DNA from 4 places in the Enterococcus sp. AMC1086 genome. Region 4 is predicted to be linked to each of the others. Evidence: riboswitches for the same ligand, from Rfam matches in the RefSeq annotation. Region 4 holds a riboswitch; each other region holds the start of a gene.

Region 1 (3,205 bases), 470 kb from region 4:
CCTTCTTCACCAGTATACCCATCTCCTGTAAAACCTTCCCCTTGCATTTGGTAACTTTCGATGTTGTCTAGGGCTTTTTGATAATTTTTCATCAATAACATCATTTGATCCAATGTCATATCTGTTTGTCCATTGTCACCAATGACATCCAATAACTCTTGGTAACGAAAAACACTCTTCATTGACATCAATTCTTTCGTCAACTGAATCGTTACTTCCCGCTGTCTCTTTTGTCTGCCATAATCACCTAAGGGATCTTCATAGCGCATTCTTGCATACTGTAATGTTTCCCAGCCACCCAAATGTTGTTCTCCTTGTGGATAATGAATTCCTTCTGCGTCAAACTCAAAATCATTATTCACTGTGACACCACCAACAGCATCACTCAATGCAGCTAAACCATCCATGTTGATAACGAAATAATGATTGATCGGGATATCTAAATAATGCTCGACCGTATCGATCATCATTTCATCACCGCCAAATGAATGCGCATGATTGATTTTATCATACACACCCTCTTTTCCAACAATCTCTACATATGCGTCTCTGGGGATGCTTGTAATTGTCGTCTTTTTTAATTGATCATTGACGGTCACAACCATAATCGTATTGGCCCGAAAATCCGTTTTACGCTTTGAATCATTTGCGATACCTAGTAGTAAAAAACTAACAGGTTCACTATTTCCGAGTTTTACAGGTTTGGTTTCTCGGTTCAGTGGTTGGTATATTTTATCGGCTGTTTTTTGAACATTTTTAAATACGGAAGCTCCATAGGCAGAAGCTCCAGCAACGATAAGTAACACGAATGTCAGAACACCTAAAATCGTTCTTTGTATAAATCTTTTTTTAGCATCTGATGTCGAAAATTCTCTGTTGATATAAAACTTATAAAGACAAATATAGGAAAGATTCACCCATGCAAAGCTTAATGAAAAACCTGCAATCACATCGCTTGGATAATGAACTCTTAAATAAATTCGACTTAATCCAATCAAAAGCACATAAACGATCAAGGCAATCTTTATCTTTTTGTATTGCTTTGGATAAATCGTTTGTGCAATTAAAATAATTGAACATGCCAAACACATAGCTAAAAGCGAATGACCACTAGGAAAACTATAAGAGGTTCTTTCTGCTAATTGATTCACATTAGGTCTTGGTCGAGCCACCAGATGTTTAAATATAAATCCAAATGCACTCACCACGAAAACATTGCTGATCATCCAAAACGCCAGTAATGTTTTCTTTTTTCGCCAAAGAGTAAACGCTACAATCAAGCTTACAATAAAAATTGGCCCGATTGTCGCAGTTTTAGCGAATAAATTTACAATGTTTGTCATTGTCTCATTTGGTTTCCAATTAAATTGATAGATTGCCGCATCTAATTGATTAAACCATGGAACATTCTGAACAACTAAAAAGGTCAATGCTGAAAATAGTAAGATACTCAAAATAGCAGGGGTAATTTTTTTTTCTTTCAACGTATACATGTCATAAATCCCTTCATTCTTATATTAAATAACATTGTTAGCTCAAAGTCAGTATTTACAACGCTAATAAAAAACGCTGTAACTCACTTGCCTTGCAAATAAAAGCATGAGTCCAGCGTTTTTTTCGTCAAACTACACTCTTGAAAACACAAGCAGATAATAAGACGTTACACAATTAGTAAATCAATTCTATATTTACCAAAAGAAAAAAGCCAAACATTTTTTTCCTAAGACGTTTGACTTTCAATCAATCTCATCGTCTGAGTTTTAGCACTATACAACGTAAAGAAAATTCTTAGCTATTTTATGAAAAGCCTTAATTCGACAATTCCTGTTTTACACATTGGCGTCTTTCGACGTTTCTGCGCAATAGCTTATGTTTGTATAGGAGCCTCACCTAACAAGGTTATTTATCTATTTAATTTACTAAATAATACCGTTAGAAAGAATTTTTTTCAAGTTATTTTTAGCGTCTTTATTTTTTCTTAATTTAAATCCAAAGGAATCTAGAAAATGTCATTCTATTGTATAAAAAGAAACGACATCAAAATAGATTTGATCGTCGCTTCTTTTTAACTATATTTTACTCATCTACCTCTTCAAACTGTGAGTTATAAAGTGATGCGTAGTAGCCATCTTGAGCAAGTAATTCTTCATGTGTTCCTTGTTCTTTAATATCACCGTCTTGCATGTAAAGAATTTTATCTGCATCTTTGATCGTTGATAAACGATGCGCGATAACGAATGATGTACGACCAGCCATTAAGTTATTCATCGCACCTTGAATCAGTCCTTCTGTTCTTGTATCAACAGAGGATGTTGCTTCATCAAGTATCAAGATCGGTTTGTCAGCTAAAATTGCACGAGCAATGGTCAAGAGTTGTTTTTGACCTTGAGAAATATTTGAAGATTCTTCATTCAACTCCATGTCATAGCCGCCAGGCAATGTTTGGATGAAGTGATGAACGTGTGCAGCTTTGGCCGCTTCATAAACTTCTTCATCTGTTGCATCTAAACGACCATAACGTAGGTTTTCCATAATGGTTCCTTTAAATAGCCAAGTATCTTGTAATACCATCCCAATATTTTTACGCAAATCTGCACGGTTAAAGTCTTTGATATTGTGTCCATCGATTTTGATTGCACCAGAAGTCACGTCGTAAAAACGCATCAATAATTTAACCATTGTTGTTTTACCAGCTCCAGTTGGTCCAACGATTGCAACTGTTTGGCCTGGATCGACATGTGAACTAAAATCATTGATGATGATTTTATCAGGTGTGTAACCAAAACGAACATGTTCAAAGTCAACCATTCCTTTTGCTTTATCGATTTTGACTGGATTTGGAACAGTTTGATCCTCTTCATCTTCTTCAAGAAATTCAAAAACACGTTCTGCTGCTGCAGCCATTGATTGAAGCAAGTTAGATACTTGAGCTAATTGAGCAATAGGTTGTGTTAGGTTTCGAACATATTGAATAAACGCTTGGATGTCCCCAACTGTGATCGTGCCGTTATACGCTAAGATCCCACCAAGAATCGCTACCGCAACATAACCAAGGTTACCTACAAAGTTCATGATCGGTTGCATCAAACCAGATAGAAATTGAGATTTCCAAGCTGATTTGAATAAGACATCATTTTGTTTTTTAAACTCATTAAGAGAGTTTTCTTCATCATTGAATAGACGCACGATGTTATAGCCACCGATT
Region 2 (3,205 bases), 1.2 Mb from region 4:
AACTGATTATTTTTTTTTCGTAAATCTGTTTCGAATAGTTTATCAAAGGAATTTGCTTCAAATGATCGGCTGATATTTCATTCAAATGGGCCAGTGGATTGTTATTACTCGTAAAGACGACATAGGATTCAGAGAATATCAAATCACTTATTATTTTCGTGTTTGTTTCAGATAGAATACCAATTGCGATATCTATTTCGTTTTTTTCAAGCGCATCTTCTAAATTTTCGTAATAGCTGTACTCAAGTGAAACAGTCGGGTAATAGTTCCGGAATTCTGTTAGTAATTTAGCAATCAAATAATCAGTGTCAGCTAAATTAGTCCCAATTTTAATCTTTGCAGTCTCTCCAGTATGAACCAGTAAGTTTATTTCTTTAATAGCCATTTCAAATTCCTGAAAAATCGTTTCTCCTCTTGTTTTTAAAACAAGTCCTTCTGGCGTTAATTCATTGGTATTGTGGCCTCTTGTTATCAATCGAGCGTTTAGTTCTAATTCTAATTCACGAATATGAGTACTCAAATAAGGTTGAGAAATACCTAATTCCTCTGAGGTTCTTGTGAAATTTTTGTATTTACATAATGCTAAAAAATAATCTAGATGTTTTAATTTCATTCGTTCATCTCCTTCACTTGAGTGAAAAAAACTCTAATCATATACAAGATAAAATAATTTTAGTTAAAATAGTTCTTTTTTAGAAAAAATATATAAAAAATTAATAGTATATTATTGAACTTTCCAAACAGGTATAAATTATTATAGATTAATCAGGAAAAGAGCCTCTTTAATTGGTAGCAGACCAATTGAAGAGGCTTCTATCAGAATATTACCTTCTGATAAAATGACGAACGATCGCTTATATGTTGAGGTTGGCATATAAGCGTTTATTCATATTTATTATAATCTTGAAGATGAACCTAAGCCATTCCGATTTACTTATAATGCTATTCCTTTTTGTGAATTTCAACTTATTTTCGAAGGAGTTACTTCTGCTTCTATCGTTTATTCGGATTCTTTAAGGCTAAGTTTTTTGTAAAAAGAAGGTTGGATTTTCTACAAACGAAGTTTAAATCTTCGTTCGTAAAGTCATCATAAAAAAAGATGAGTCAATAGGCTATCTGTTTATTCTTATACCGTTATTCCTTTTTTTGTCTATCAAAAAAAATAATAATTCATTAAACTGATGATGTAATTCTTCTTGTTAGGTGAGGCTCCTATACAAACATAGGCTACTGCCCAAAAATGTCGAGAGACGCCAATGGGTAGAACAGGAACTGTCGAATTAAGGCTTTTCTTAAGGTAGCTAAAAGCTTAGGCTTTTTACGTTGTATAGTGCCAAAACTCAACGAATGTGAAGACTCATGGCGAAGTGCGCTGAGTTTTCAGTGCGCTCTTTTTGTGTGGAAAGGATGTGGTTATCATATCGGAAGATAGTTCGATAAAGCGAAACTCAACTAAAAGAAAAGAGGATAATCTAGATGCAAAAAGAAATGAAGAACATGATTCATGAAAAAGCGTATCAGAAATTAGCTAATCTATCGATTGATAAAGTACTGGAAAATTTTTCATCCTCGTGGGAAGGTTTAAAAGCTAGAGAAATAAAACGCTCAAAGGAGCAATTTGGTGTAAACAAAATCACTGATGATAAAAAGAAATCATTGGTTTATACGGTGATAAAATCTTATGTCACTCCGTTCACTGTAGTATTGATGATACTTGCAACTATCTCGTTTTTTACTGAATATGTTTACGCGGAACCAAGTGAAAAAGATCTTGTGGGTGTCTTTATCATGTTGATCATGGTGTTATTAAGTGGCACGATGACATTAGTCCAATCAGTAAAATCGAGTAATGCGGTCAGCAAACTGCAAAATATGATTCAGATTACTGCAACTGTTACTAGAGAAAACAAAGAAATGGAAATCCCGATGGATGAAGTTGTTTGTGGTGATTTAGTGAAGCTCTCAGCTGGCGACATGATTCCAGCAGACCTCCGTTTGATCCATGCCAAGGATTTGTTTGTTTCTCAATCTGCAATGACAGGAGAAAGTTTTCCAGTTGAAAAGAAAGTTAAAAATGTCGTGTCCACAAGGAACAGTCAAACGGATTTTGAAAACCTACTATTTTTAGGGAGCAATGTTGTGAGTGGTAGCGGGATTGGTGTAGTTGTTCGTGTGGGCGATGATACATTATTTGGAAAAATAGCACAAGATGTAGCAGATGATGATAAAAAAACGAGTTTTGAAATAGGCGTAAATAAAACCACCTGGTTATTGATCCGCTTTATGATGGTCATCACGCCAGCAGTATTTTTGATAAACGGAATAACCAAAGGCAATTGGAGTGAAGCACTGATGTTTGCGATCGCAACTGCTGTAGGGCTTACTCCAGAAATGCTGCCGATGATCGTTACCACAAATTTAGTCAAAGGCTCTAGAGATATGGCCAAAGAAGGAACGATCATGAAAAACGTCAATGCGATTCAAAACTTTGGCGCTATGGATATTCTGTGTACGGATAAGACGGGCACACTAACGCAAGATAAGGTCATTCTTGAGTACCATTACAACACTTCATGTCAAGAAGATCATGAAATATTGCATTCTGCGTTTTTGAATAGTTTCTTTCAGACAGGTTTACGAAATTTGATTGATAAAGCGATTATTGAAGCAGCATCGAAAGAATTATCCATTGACGAAGAAGATTATTTTAAAATAGACGAAATTCCTTTTGATTTTAATCGTAGAAGAATGAGTGTGGTTGTTAAAGATAGAAGATCCAATCGAAGCCTATTAATCACCAAAGGAGCAGTAGAAGAGATGCTGCAAGCATGCTCTTACATTAACCAGCAGGGAAATATTATTCCACTCACGCAAGAGATAAAAAAACAAGTACTAAAAACAGTCAAAGAATTAAATGAAGATGGCTTACGAGTATTGGCCATTGCTGATAAAAAAGTCAATAATCAACTAGATGATTATTCTGTAGAAGACGAGAAAGAGTTGGTTTTACAAGGATATTTAGCATTCTTAGACCCTCCAAAAGAAACAGCGGCAGCGGCAATCAAGGCATTGAAAAACAATGGTGTTTCTGTAAAAATTTTAACTGGAGATAATGAATTAGTCACACGTTCAGTCTGTAAAGAGGTTGGTCTGGAAACTGAAAAAATGATCAGTGGTTCAGCAATAGGTAAGTTATCTGAAGTTG
Region 3 (3,205 bases), 1.2 Mb from region 4:
GAAAAAGATTTTCACTTTTCAAGTGTTTACGAATCAGCTTAATGATTTGTGCGCTATTTGCTTCACTAGTCACAGGTATAGAAAAAGATGGTCTAAACATTGTCACTGCGGCATATGGGGTCTTTTGTTTCTCATCTAGATCGATCAAAGCCCCATCTTCTCTTCCTTGATAGGCTTTTCCATTTAAAATGATCAATTCTCCATCTAAATCTGATAAAGTACCAATCCCAAAATCCCCTTTTTTTAAAATGTTAGCGATTGTCTCAGTCCCATCCATCAAACCTGCCATTAATGCACCCAACGTTCCATGCTGATATAAGACTGCTTCTTCTGTCATTGTTATCCCCTTTCTAGTAAAACTGATCTTGTAAAATCGTTTTATAAGCATTTCACTCTCTTTTTAATCGATTGAGATTACAATCATAGTTAAAATTTCTGCATATCTCACAAAATCGGCTGGCAAAAATTCATATCAGAAATACGATGCTTCAGTACTTAGTAAATTTATCTCTATTCGCTTCAAAAATGTAACTAGATTGACCATTTATCAACTTTTTTCACCATAATTCCAGCACCTTTTCTGCTTTTTTCCACGTTGTGTCACATTCATTTTGAAAACAGATTACAATACGTTTCATCACCCACAAAAATAGAATATTCGTAAAAAATTTAAATAAAAATTCTATCTTTTTGATACAGTTTTCAAATCTGTATTATTTTTTATTATAGCACGCCTACTATTTTTTTGTTTACTCATTTGTCTGACAGCCATAAGCGAAGATTTAGTTGAAACAATCGTCCCACTATTCTTCATTTCTATTAACTTTTTTCTTTATATTTAAGAAAGAGTAAAGAATATAGATAGATGTATTTTTTTGGCATATTCCCTTTTTGTAGCGTGAAACCTCTAGACGATGGGATTTCTAGTTTAAAATAAAAAAAATCATTATAAAAAAAGCATATTATAAAAAAATTAATATTTATCTCATTGACTTCACTAGAGATATTTACTATATTTAAGACGATCTGAATAACTTGTTAGGTGAGGCTCCTATGGAAACACAGGCTACTGCTCAAAAATGTCGAAAGACAGGAATGGGTAGGACAGGAATTGTCGAATTAAGGCTTTTCACAAAGTAGCTAAAAGCTCTGCTTTTTACGTTTCATAGTGCTAAAACTCAACGATGAGAATGATAAAAGGCTCTTTTTTGTGCTGAAATCAATCCCCTTCGCTGAGTTATTCTAAGCGGAGGGTTTTTGTTTTTGTAAATAATGTTGACAGGATTTTTACTCTTTAAAGGCGGAGAGACAAATCAAAGAAGGACTGTTTTCTTCATTTTATTTTATCGATCGTGAAGATTCTTCTTTTATTTGGTGCATGTTGTTATCCATTATTTTTTAGTCAAAATACCCTTTTTATCCCCCATCTAAATCAATTCCTAATGCCAAGCTTTATTTGATGATCAATTAAAATGATTAGCGAGGAATAAAAATGAAAACAGGAATGAAATTTTTAGTTTGTATACTTCTTTTGGTTCTCTTGATTATTATAGGAGTCGGCAGTTATACAGCAATCAGCTTTCATAATGGGAAAAAAATGGCTCAATCACAGGTAAACAAGAACAAGAATAATGATTTTTCTGGTGATCAGCAGACGAATATGAAAGAAATCACGATTATGATCATAGGTGATGACGGTCGAGAAGATGATGAAGATGGGGGACGCGCTGATACCTTAATGGTCGCCCACTATAACAGTGAAACAAAGCAACCCAAATTAATATCAATTATGAGAGATTCTTATGTTTCAATACCGGGACATGGTTTAGAAAAAATCAATGCAGCCTATGCATATGGTGGAGCAGAATTAACGAGAAAAGTGCTTAATGACTCGTTTGGATTACCAATCAATTATTATATTTCAGCTGATTTTAATAATTTTATCCAACTGATCAATGAACTGTATCCAAAAGGCGTTGAAATCGATGCAGAAAAAGAGATCAATTTAGACAATGTCGATATAAAAAAAGGCAAGCAAATCATGGATGGCAACACATTGTTACAATATGCTCGTTTTCGAATGGACGAAGAGGGCGATTTTGGTCGCGTAAGAAGACAGCAACAAGTCATGGATGCTTTGGCTAAACAGTCCAAAGATGCTTTACCTCTCACACAGCTGCCAAAAATTGCTGGTGAAGCTGTTGGCTATTTGGATACAAATATACCCACTAATGTGCTTATAGACTTAGCAAAAGATTTTCTTAAAGGGAATGTAAAAAATCTTGAAACATTATCTGTACCAGTTAAAGGGAGCTGGGCATTTAATGACTACACTGATGCTGGAAGTGTATTGGAAGTCGATGAGAAACTGAATGAAGAAGCGATTCATAAATTCTTGAATGATGGAGAAAGTCAATGAAACAAGTAAAGAGATTATCCAAACTTCATTACTTAGATTTTTATATTTTAATCCCTTATTTTATCTTATGTATCGTAGGCATATTAATGGTCTATAGTTCCAGCTCTTACCAATTATTAGACAGTGATCTTGGAACTTCTAGTAAAGCAATCAAACAAATGATCTCTTTTATTTTTAGTTTAGTTTGCATGAGTATTGTGTATCGAATTAATTTGTCTGTTCTTCGTAAACCTAAAATCATGTATTTTATATTGGCCCTTACTTTCCTTTCCATCATTGCCTTGCCGTTCATTGGAACGACAGTTGGTGGCGCAAAACGTTGGATCAACTTAGGCGTACTTTTATTTCAACCTTCTGAGTTAGTTCCTTTAGTCATGATTTTATACTTGGCTGCAAACTTATCAAAAAATGATACCTTGGTTCCCTTTACGTTTAAAGACCATAAGCGATCGCTATTAGTCTCACTTTGCTTTATCCTTTTTGTCGCATTACAACCAAATATCGCAGGCGCTTCAATGATTTTCATACTTGTACTAGCCTTATTTTTATTTAGCGGTCTGTCTCCATTATTTACGTCACTGGCTTTAGTTGGCTTCATTGCGGCGAAACGGTTAGGAACTGTTCTTTTATTGTCGATTCCCACTAATTGGATGCCTCAAAAATTCAGCTATTTGGTGACAAGATTCGAAGTAATGCAAAATCCTTTCATCGACCCAACAGGGAAAGGATTCCAAACATCAAATGCTTACTATGCAATGCATAATGGCGGTTTTTGGGGATTAGGAT
Region 4 (3,205 bases):
GCGAAGGGCACCTAGTCAAAGGCGAAATGATGGATGTTGTGGCTGAGTTTTTTGAAAAGGAATTTTTGAGTTAAATTATTTAAAGAATCTGACTGAAATTAGAGGATAAACCCGGTTATGCTGAGTTTATTCTCTATTCTTAACTCTAATTTAGATGTGAACAATCAAAACGAGCTAAAATATTACGATGTTTCATTTCAAATGCACGATGGTACATCCTCTCTAAAATAAGTTGTGAAAAATTGATCTTTTTCATAGGCTTATTAACAAAAAAATAGCAGATCAAAATATGGAGAAAGGTAGTAGAAAAAATTAGTTTATAAAGTTTTTTTAATTTATTAACGTCTCTATTTTTCTTTATGATATTATATACTAAATGATAAATCTATTGTTATTTTAGAAATAAAATCAGAGAATTTTTTTTTTATTACTTATTTATAATTTGCTTGTTTGAAAGTAGTAGAATCACTTTATTGTGCTATTACTTTTGGTATAATATGTAAAGAAACAAAAAGAAGGGAAAGGATTTGGAACAATGAAAAAAGCAACGATCACTAAAACGGTTAATTTATTAGACGGAGGCTGTAATGCTTGCGGGATTATTGAGGACGAAAATTACACGTTGACAATAGATGAGCAAAAGATCCCCATAGAATCATTGACAGTCAATGCACTTATAACAGCGATTGTTTTAAAGAATGGTTATAAACGAGAGTACCAGATGGATGTGATTGATGATTATACGATGTATAAAAAAAATGATCATCAAGTCACGCTTAAAGAAGAATATGATTTTCTGACGTATTCAAATGATACAATTAAAATTGAAACCAAAGATCAAATCAGGGATGAGAAAGAATTAGTGAAGATAGTGAATCAAATCTTATCCACTCTTTTTTATGTAGAAGAATTGGATTTTAGTTTATAAAAAATTATACAAAACATACTGAGATTACAGGGTATGTTTTTAGTTATTCTATTTGAAAAATTTCTGACATTCCAAATTTTTCAAATCGTTCTTGTGAGTCGGAAGGATTTTCGTTTTGATCACAGACTAATAGTTTGAAATCCTCTGTTTTTGGGATACGTTTGAATGTTTCACTATCAATGAAGAGAATCAGTTGCTGGCAAAGCCATTCAAGAACAGTTTCTATATCTTGTTCGTCTTCCACCCAATCGTCAAATAAATAGAGAGAAGCAAACTGTTGTGTCTCATCCCAATCGCTTGAATTGTATTTTATTTCTTCTAACTGTGATTTACTATGGCCTTTACTTGTATAATAGCTTGTTGTTTCTTGCCAAAGTTCCACAGTATTAAAGCAAAGATTGATTTCACCTTCTTCATGAATATTGCAGTTTAAAGCAAATGCGTAGAATGTTTCATCAGAATGATCTAATAAAAAGTTTTCGATGCTGTCTGTTAAAAAGTTGAAAAAGAATTCTTGTTGTTTTTCTAAAAAGTGTTCCATTTGTTCCCTCCAGGTATTCTGTCTTTTAAACATTGAAACAGATATCACTGGGAAAGTCTATCTAAAGTTGATTTTTATAGAAAAATCACTATTTTTTAAGAAAATGTAAAGATTCTTTATTCGAAAATAGTTGTCTTTATCGCCTTTTTCCATTGTAAGAGCGACTACAAAGTGATTTTTTTAATAACAGCGTTACGACTTTGATTAATTTATCCAAAATTTCATTTGACTTTGTGATACGATACGCTTATAGTTTATACTGAATTAAATACTTGTTAGGTGAGGCTCCTATATAAACACAAGCTACTGCTCAAAAATGTCGAAAGACAGGTATGGGTAGGACAAATTTCGTCGAATTAAGGCGTTTTTCAAAGTAGCTAAAAGTAATGCTTTTTACGTTATATAGTGCTAAAACTCAACGAAGAGAAGATATAGATACGTTGGAAATCCATGACCAGTGTCATGTGCTTAGTCCCTATAATCTAATCCCTTCGCTGAGTATTCTTGGTGAGGGATTTTTTCTTTTTACTCAAGAGCTACCCAGTTTCATAAGCGATACTCTAATTGGAAACAAGCCATTCAATTTTAAGTTTAGAAAGGAACAAATAATGAAAAAATCTGTGAAAATAGTGACGATTACCTTACTATCGATTCTTCTTGTGATTGTAAGTGCAGCCTGCTATGCTGCAGTCTCATTCCAAGCAGCAAAAGAAAAAAGTGAATCAAAACTTCCTACAATAAATAAAAATTTTACTGGTGATGAACAAACGAGTGATAAAGAGCTGACGGTTATGGTCATAGGAAATGATTCGAGGGATGATGATGAAGATCAAGGACGTTCAGATACGTTGATGGTGGCGCACTATGATGGAAAATCAAAACAGCCTAAATTGATATCGATCATGAGAGACAGTTATGTAACATTTCCTGATGGCGGACAAGATAAAATAAATGCAGCGTACGCATATGGTGGCGCGCAAATGACAAAAGATGTGCTGAAAACGAACTTTGATTTGCCAATCAATTATTATGTTGTTATGGATTTTAAAGAGTTTAGTGATATCATTGATGAACTTTATCCAAAAGGAGTTAAGATCGATTCTGAAAAAGATATTAATTTGGATGGTGTGGATATTCCTAAAGGAGAACAAACATTGCACGGAAATAGCTTATTGCAATACGCTCGTTTTAGAATGGATGAAGAAGGCGATTTTGGACGTATCAGACGTCAGCAACAAGTGATGGATGCATTAATCGCACAGTCTAAAGATTTGATTCCAATTTGGGAATTACCTCAAGTGGCTGGTAAGATGGTAGGGAAAATCGATACAAATGTACCAACTAGTTTATTGATTGATTTAGCGAAGGATTTCCTTACTGGAAAGGTAAAACCTTTAGAATCACTATCTGTTCCTGTCGAAGATTCATGGAACTTTAATGATTATACTGAATCAGGAAGCGTAATCGAACTGGATGAACAAAAAAATGCTGAAGCGATCAAAGCGTTTTTGAAAGCCAATTAAAACTTGATTATATAAATAAAATAACCTGTCTATTCTCTTTTAGAGGAGTGTATGGGTTATTTTTTTAGTACAAAAAAATTAGTGTATTTCTATACGAATGGACAAGGCTTGTGCTATGCTTTAAGCAAACGTTTTATTCATTTAGAAGGAAGGTTTTACTGTGAAAGTTGTGATCATTGGTGCGTCATTTGCTGGAGTATCAGCTGCTTTGGC

The links. A riboswitch is a leader RNA that binds a small molecule or an ion and turns the genes downstream of it on or off. The one in region 4 is predicted to bind magnesium.
Region 1: linked by a shared signal. The riboswitch ahead of AC4BC4_RS06185 (phosphatase PAP2/LCP family protein) and the one ahead of AC4BC4_RS04095 (LCP family protein) in region 4 are both predicted to bind magnesium.
Region 2: linked by a shared signal. The riboswitch ahead of mgtA (magnesium-translocating P-type ATPase) and the one ahead of AC4BC4_RS04095 (LCP family protein) in region 4 are both predicted to bind magnesium.
Region 3: linked by a shared signal. The riboswitch ahead of AC4BC4_RS09580 (LCP family protein) and the one ahead of AC4BC4_RS04095 (LCP family protein) in region 4 are both predicted to bind magnesium.

Annotation. Positions count from the first base shown of each region.
Region 1 covers NZ_CM177100.1:1,330,536-1,333,740, reverse strand. The annotation lists gene AC4BC4_RS06185 (phosphatase PAP2/LCP family protein) at 1-1,493, opposite strand, end outside; M-box (ykoK) riboswitch at 1,739-1,905, opposite strand; gene AC4BC4_RS06180 (ABC transporter ATP-binding protein) at 2,077-3,205, opposite strand, start outside.
Region 2 covers NZ_CM177100.1:2,011,612-2,014,816, reverse strand. The annotation lists gene AC4BC4_RS09510 (LysR family transcriptional regulator) at 1-613, opposite strand, end outside; M-box (ykoK) riboswitch at 1,189-1,359, shown strand; gene mgtA (magnesium-translocating P-type ATPase) at 1,477-3,205, shown strand, end outside.
Region 3 covers NZ_CM177100.1:2,028,930-2,032,134, forward strand. The annotation lists gene budA (acetolactate decarboxylase) at 1-337, opposite strand, end outside; M-box (ykoK) riboswitch at 1,028-1,197, shown strand; gene AC4BC4_RS09580 (LCP family protein) at 1,493-2,419, shown strand; gene AC4BC4_RS09585 (FtsW/RodA/SpoVE family cell cycle protein) at 2,416-3,205, shown strand, end outside.
Region 4 covers NZ_CM177100.1:857,857-861,061, forward strand. The annotation lists gene AC4BC4_RS04080 (alpha/beta fold hydrolase) at 1-74, shown strand, start outside; gene AC4BC4_RS04085 (DUF4809 family protein) at 536-928, shown strand; gene AC4BC4_RS04090 (DUF4303 domain-containing protein) at 972-1,469, opposite strand; M-box (ykoK) riboswitch at 1,734-1,902, shown strand; gene AC4BC4_RS04095 (LCP family protein) at 2,078-2,992, shown strand; gene AC4BC4_RS04100 (FAD-dependent oxidoreductase) at 3,153-3,205, shown strand, end outside.